3 regions of the Herpetosiphon sp. NSE202 genome follow, and region 1 is predicted to be linked to each of the others. Evidence: riboswitches for the same ligand, from Rfam matches in the RefSeq annotation. Region 1 holds a riboswitch; each other region holds the start of a gene.
The links. A riboswitch is a leader RNA that binds a small molecule or an ion and turns the genes downstream of it on or off. The one in region 1 is predicted to bind S-adenosylmethionine.
Positions count from the first base shown of each region.

Region 2: it holds a riboswitch for S-adenosylmethionine, as region 1 does, so the genes downstream of both, metH (methionine synthase) here and ACFMKP_RS04515 (homocysteine synthase) in region 1, are expected to answer to the same signal.
Region 3: it holds a riboswitch for S-adenosylmethionine, as region 1 does, so the genes downstream of both, mtnA (S-methyl-5-thioribose-1-phosphate isomerase) here and ACFMKP_RS04515 (homocysteine synthase) in region 1, are expected to answer to the same signal.

Region 1 covers NZ_JBHUPY010000002.1:12,863-15,131, reverse strand. Annotated here, with positions in the region: gene ACFMKP_RS04515 (homocysteine synthase) at 1-1,252, opposite strand, end outside; SAM riboswitch class I at 1,403-1,510, opposite strand; gene ACFMKP_RS04510 (ABC transporter permease) at 1,663-2,269, opposite strand, start outside.
Region 2 covers NZ_JBHUPY010000005.1:267,809-270,077, reverse strand. Annotated here, with positions in the region: gene ACFMKP_RS07205 (hypothetical protein) at 1-760, shown strand, start outside; SAM riboswitch class I at 1,064-1,166, shown strand; gene metH (methionine synthase) at 1,267-2,269, shown strand, end outside.
Region 3 covers NZ_JBHUPY010000005.1:303,511-305,779, forward strand. Annotated here, with positions in the region: gene ACFMKP_RS07375 (hypothetical protein) at 1-331, opposite strand, end outside; gene mtnA (S-methyl-5-thioribose-1-phosphate isomerase) at 309-1,376, opposite strand; SAM riboswitch class I at 1,426-1,525, opposite strand; gene ACFMKP_RS07385 (NAD(P)/FAD-dependent oxidoreductase) at 1,632-2,269, opposite strand, start outside.

The DNA.
Region 1 (2,269 bases):
GAATATCGTCGATGGCTTCGGTACCCACTGACAAGCGGACGTAATCGGCAGTCACGCCGGTTGCCAAGCGTTCTTCGTCGGTCAATTGTTGGTGCGTCGTGGTAGCTGGGTGAATCGCCAACGACTTCGAATCGCCAATGTTGGCCAAGTGCGAGAACAATTGCAACTTGTCGATAAAGCGGCGGCCAGCTTCCAAACCACCCTTGACCCCGAAGCCAATCAAGGCCCCAGCACCCTTGGGCAGGTATTTTTGGGCCAATTCATATGATGGGTGGCCGGGCAAACCTGGGTAGTTGACCCATTCGACGTTCTTATGTTCGCTCAAGAACTTGGCCACAGCCGCCGTGTTTTGGACGTGGCGTTCCAAGCGCAGGTGCAGGGTTTCCAAGCCTTGCAACAGCAAGAACGAGTTGAATGGGCTAAGACATGCGCCAAAGTCGCGCAGCAATTGAACCCGAGCTTTGAGAATGAAGGCTGGCGCACCCAAATCAGCAAAGCGCAAGCCGTGATACGATTGATCAGGCGTGGTGTATTGGGTGAAGCGTCCGCTGGCAGCCCAATCGAACTTGCCTGCATCAACAATTACCCCACCAATCGTCGTGCCATGGCCACCAATAAATTTGGTCGCCGAGTGCACCACGATGTCTGCGCCGTGCTCAATTGGCCGCAACAAGAATGGGGTTGCAGCAGTGTTATCAACAATCAACGGCACGCCAACTTCATGGGCAATTTTGGCAATCTTTTCAAAATCGGGAATTTGCAACTTAGGATTGCCAATGCTTTCCAAGTAGAAGGCTTTGGTGCGATCGTCAACCGCAGCACGGAAGTTTTCTGGGTCGGTTGCATCGACGAAGCGGGTTTCTACGCCCCAACGTGGCAAGGTGTGGTGCAGCAAGTTATAGGTGCCGCCATACAAGTTGGTTGCTGAAACAATGTTATCGCCAGCTTCAGCCACATTCAAAATGGCGAAGGTTTCTGCTGCTTGGCCAGATGACACGGCCAAAGCGCCAATCCCACCTTCGAGCAAAGCAATGCGTTGCTCGAACACATCGTTGGTTGGGTTCATAATCCGGCTGTAGATGTTGCCAGGCTCGGCCAATGAGAACAGCGCCGCAGCATGCTCGGTATCGCGAAAGGCATACGAGGTAGTCTGGTAAATTGGCACAGCCCGCGAACCAGTGGTTGGATCTGGTTTTTGACCACCGTGGAGCGCTAAGGTTTCGAATCGGGTGAATTGCACTTCGTCTGCCATGATCAGGACTCCTTGTAGATAATCTTCAATGCTACGGTTGTTCCGATTCGCGCCATTGCGACCCCAGGCGACACCGCCTATGAACAAAAAACCTCTCATCAACTGATGAGAGGCTGTTAGTAACCATCGAAAGATAGGTTTGTGCGCCGCCCCTCATCTCCCAGAATGATTCTGTCGGAATTAGCACCAGGCCGAACATTGCTGCTCGCGGTTGCCGGGGTTTCATAGGGCCGATCCCTCCACCCCTCTGGATGAGTTACGCAAGTGATATTTATTTGTATGCGCTATTTATAACATAGTTAAACAGAATTGTCAAGAATCAATTTCAAGTTACTTAACAATCTCACTCAACAATCAAAAACCGCCACTAGAAGATTAATTGAGCAGCGGTTTTTTGGCTTTCTAATGGTCTATTCCCAACGAAAGAGTTTGGCTGCTGAGCCAAGGCTTACGACAGTCAATAGCGCTAACACGGCCAAACTGGGCCAAATATTAAAACTCAATCCAAGCCAATTTGCTTCGAGCAATTGGACTAAATGGCGGGCTGGAACCCATGCGCCAAGATGTTGCAACAGGCCTGATTTGCCAGTATTGCTCGAAACCAGCACCACCGCCATCGCCCCAAACACCAAAATGCTAATCACTTGGATGCTGCGGGTGTTGCGAATGCGGCTGCCAAGCAAGGCTCCCAGCGCCGAAAAGGCAATCGCCCCAGCCAGAAAGCTGATAATTAGGCCAAACATATTCGCTGGCAAGGGCAATTTCAGCACCACAATGCTGAGAATCAACACCACCAGCCCGCCCAAGAGCACCAACAACAAGCCAACCAAGGCTTGGGCCAATAAATAGCGCATTGGCGAGATTGGGGTGATTTGCAAGCGCCGCAACATGCCACGCTCACGATAATTAACCAAGCTCATTGGAAAGGCCATAATCCCAAAAATCATCGGGCCAAAGGCCAACATCATCAGAGCATTGGCGGTTTGGCTGGGGCCAGAGGGCATTTGCAAGCCCAAA
Region 2 (2,269 bases), on a different contig from region 1:
TCATAAGTCACATATCCAAACAGTGATCAAAGGTTTATGGGATGATATTTGTTCAGAACAAAGAATGTATGAGATTCCATCAGAGGGCCGGGCCGAAATTGAGGCTCCAGCACTATTAACCAAATATACCAATATTCTGTCATTCAAATTCGTTCAAGAAGGGTTAGAAGCGCCAAGTATTTATGTATTAGCCTTATTCAGTAGTAATGGAGATAAACCTTTAGCTGGTACTATTACCGTTAACAGCGATGGCTCAATTAAAGGTTTTGTTGATCTGATCAATAACAAAACTTATTATCTTTTGATTCAATATATGATTATTGCGAATTATCATGCCTTGGTGATACCGCACCACAATGAATATCCAGTTCGGCATCATCAGCAAGCAAATTATCGCCCACGTATTAATCATGAGATTACTATGCCTCAACAACGTCAAATACCAAGGGTTCGACAAGCATCAATTACCAGTAGTTTAAATGATTGGTATGAAGCGCAATCCAAAGCAATTCATGCAGTGGTTGGCCATGAACGCTTTATCAGCAAAACCTTTCGAGCTGCACAAATCAAGTATCTTCAGGCGGCGAAAGCTGGTATTACGCTAAAACCTGGTCATACATGGGTCCAAGGTCATGCCCGTGGAGATGCAACTTTTACCCATGGCACAATTACTCTGGATGGTGATGATCTGCTTAAACCAACAATTTTCAAAGCACCAGAACATATTCAAAACGATCTTTCTAAATACTTTAATATTTAAAAACCGCAAATAGTACGATTGGAATCAGGTTATTGGCGCTAGGTTATTTGGCTGTTTCCGCCACAGATTGCCCAGATTCACCAGATTATTCCTTCCTATAGCCCATAGCCATCTTTCCTCTGCGCCTCTGCGTTAATAATTGATCCACGAAGGACACGAAAGGACGCGAAGCTGGGGCTGTTGGCTATTGACGTTACCAACAAATCCCCGAAAGCCTATAGGCTATAGCCTTTCATCCTTATGTTCTATGCTCTTCATGCTTTGATTTTTCGCTAAGATTTGCTATACTGCGATTAATTGAATACCTCATCACGAGGAGCCGAGGGATCTGGCCCGATGACGCTCCAGCAACCGTCTCACTGAGAAAGGTGCTTCTTCCAGCAGCAATCGCGCTGATAGATGAGTGGCAACTCAATGATTGAAGCCCTCGCCAGTGTGCGAGGAGTTTTTTTTAACCTTGGTTCTGCGCTTTGGCAGCGCTAGCCATACACACAAGGGAATGCGTCATGACCAGCATAAAACCTTACGTCGCCGAATTGGCGAAACGTGTTCTGATTTACGACGGCGCAATGGGTACTAGCTTGGATTTGTATGATCTCAAGCCTGAGGATTTTGGCGGCGAACAGTACTTCGGCGCACGCGATTATCTCGCCTTGACGCGCCCCGACATTATCGAACAGATTCATAGCTCGTTTATGGAAGCAGGCGTTGATGTGTTGGAAACCAATACCTTCCAATCAACCCGCATTCGCTTGCATGAATGGGGCTTGGCCGATAAAACCTACGAGCAAAATTTTAAAGCTGCCCAGCTCGCCCGCAGCGTCGCCGACCGCTACCAAGCCCAAGATGGCCGCAAACGCTTCGTCGCTGGCTCGATGGGGCCAACTGGCTTCTTGCCATCATCCGACGATCCAACGCTCTCGAATATTACTTGGGATGCCTTGTCCGATACCTTCAAAGAGCAAACGATTGCGCTTGTCGAAGGTGGCGTTGATGTGCTTTTGGTCGAAACCAGCGTCGATATTCTCGAAGTCAAAGCGGCAATCGATGGGATTCGCCGTGGCTTGGCCGAACTCAACCGCCCAGACATTGCAATTCAAGCTCAAGTTTTCTTGGATCTCTCAGGGCGCATGTTGCTTGGCACCGATATTCAAGCCACGATGGTCACGCTCGAAGCCTTGGCCGATGTTGATGTGATTGGCTTAAATTGTTCGACTGGCCCTGAGCACATGCGGCCAGCAATCACCTATTTAGCAGCCAATTCCAAATTGCCAATTTCATGTATTCCCAACGCTGGCTTGCCAATGGAAGTCAACGGCGAAACCGTGTTTCCCTTGGAGCCAGAAGGCTTTGCCAAATCGTTAACCGAGTTTGTCAAGGATTTGGGCGTGCGCGTGGTTGGTGGTTGTTGTGGCACAACGCCGGCTCACTTGCGAGCCTTGGTCGATTCAATCGGCAACAATTGCCCACCCAAAGCCAATCAAGCCCCAACTGTTCAACAGGTTTCCT
Region 3 (2,269 bases), on a different contig from region 1:
GCAATTGGCGATCATTGAGCCACGGTGTATGATCAAGCAATTGTTCAACGCTGTCAACTGCCACATGGCCAACCGTATTTTCGAGATAGGCCAATTGATGGGCTTCAAGCTGACGTTCGAGTTGGGCTAGATCAAAATGTGGGTCACTGTTCAAGCCAGGAAAGCCATGGGTGCTCAAACTCCATAAGGGTTGAGCGACAAAGGTTGGCGCAATTGGATAGCCTTGCGTCCATCGCATTTGGGCTGCCCATGCACTTGCCTGATTGGTGTAGGGCAGATCAAATGGTGCGATTGCTTGGCAACGAAACTCACTGGCGAGCGTTGGCGGCATTGGCAGCCTCGACCATGGTTTGTAATTGTTCGGCAAATGGCGGGTAGGCAATACCCTGTTCGGTAATAATTGCCGTAACCAAGTGCGCAGGGGTCACATCAAAGGCTGGATGCGCTACTTTGATGCCTTCTGCGGCAATTGCCTGTTGCCCGATATGGGTTACTTCTTGAGTTGAGCGTTGCTCGATTGGAATTGCCGCCCCAGTGGCAGTCTGCAAATCAATGGTCGACGTTGGCGCTGCAACATACAGTGGAATGTTGTGCGCTTTGGCCAAAACTGCCAAACCATAGGTGCCAATTTTGTTGGCAACATCGCCATTGGCCGCAATCCGATCCGAGCCAACAATAATGCAATCAACATGGCCTTGCTGCATAAAATAGGCGGCCATGTTATCGGTAATCAAGGTAAGATCGATGCCTGCCTGCTGCAATTCCCACGCGGTAAGGCGTGCGCCCTGCAAAAATGGCCGCGTTTCATCAACCCAAACGTGAATTGGCTGGCCATCCTCGTGCACTGCCCGAATTGGGGCCAACGCTGTGCCATAGGCGGCAGTAGCCAAACCACCAGCATTGCAGTGGGTCAATACATTGCGCGTTTGGGCCAAAAGCGTTTTGCCATGTTGGCCAATGGCGCGGCACATGGCCTCGTCTTGGTCGCGAATGGTTTCGGCTTCGGCCAATAAGCGTTGACGCAATTGATCAGGTTCAAGCTGCGCATTTGCCTGTGCTATATCGAGCATCCGCTGCGTAGCCCACGCCAAGTTGATCGCCGTAGGTCGCGCTGCATCAAGCAGGCTTTTGGCCTTCGCAAGTTTTTCGATCAATTTGCTGCTGGTTTGGGCCGTGCTGCGTTTAGCAGCCAGCGCCATGCCATATGCCGCCGTAATACCAATTGCTGGCGCGCCTCGCACTTGCATTGAGCGAATCGCTTCGATAACGCTGTTTAAATCCTCACAACGCACAATATCCAGCGTTGCTGGCAAGCGCAATTGATCGATCAAGCATGGCACATCGTCCCACCAAACAGTTTTAAGTACGTCAGTCATTGGTTGCATTACACAAAAAAACCTCTCAAAAGAGAGGCCCGCATGCGTCAACTCATCTATCAGGCCGAACCTGCAGGATTTTGCACCTTCCAAAAAATTGGGGTTGCCGGGCTTCGTCGGGCCAGTCCCTCCGCCCATCTCGATGAGAATCGCGTATTCACTGATATTCCACAGTTCGGTTGGCGATTATAGCATAGTCAATTGCTTGTGACAAATGACTTTTAGCGTGGTTTGGGCAATCTGCCCAATTTGGCTTCAATGGCGATCGAGCCGAAAGATCGCTGCATCGGGGGTTGGGCGTTGACACAGCCGATCGCGTAGCAGTTCGGCAGCAACGATGCTATAGGTAATGCCATTGCCGCCATAGCCCAGGGCCAGCAAAATGCGCGGTTGGTCGGGCAAATGGTCGATATAAGGCAAGCCATCGCTGGTTTCGCCAAACGTGCCAGCCCAGCGATAATCAACGTGCAGCGGAATATGCGGGAAAAAATTATTAAAACGTTTGCTTAATTTGGCTGCTTTGCGTTCAAGCAAGGCATCACGCTTGGCCGGAATATCAATTCGATCATCTTCGCCGCCGATAATCGCCCGACCTTCGCTGGTGGTGCGCATGTAGACATAAGGTCGCGCACTTTCCCAAATTAAACATTGCTCGTGCCAGCCACTGAAATCGCTCAACGGCTCGCTGGCAATCGCATAGCTACTGCGAAATTTGACCAATGTTTGCTTGATATAGTTTTGAGCTTCGTAGCCAGCAGCCAAAATTAAATATTTGGCATGAATCCGACAGCCTGTATCAGTCGTCACCGTCACGCCAGCGCTATCGGCATGCCATTCCTTGGCACTCGTGCGATCGAAAATCTGCGCGCCACGTTGGGCAGCATGCTTGAATA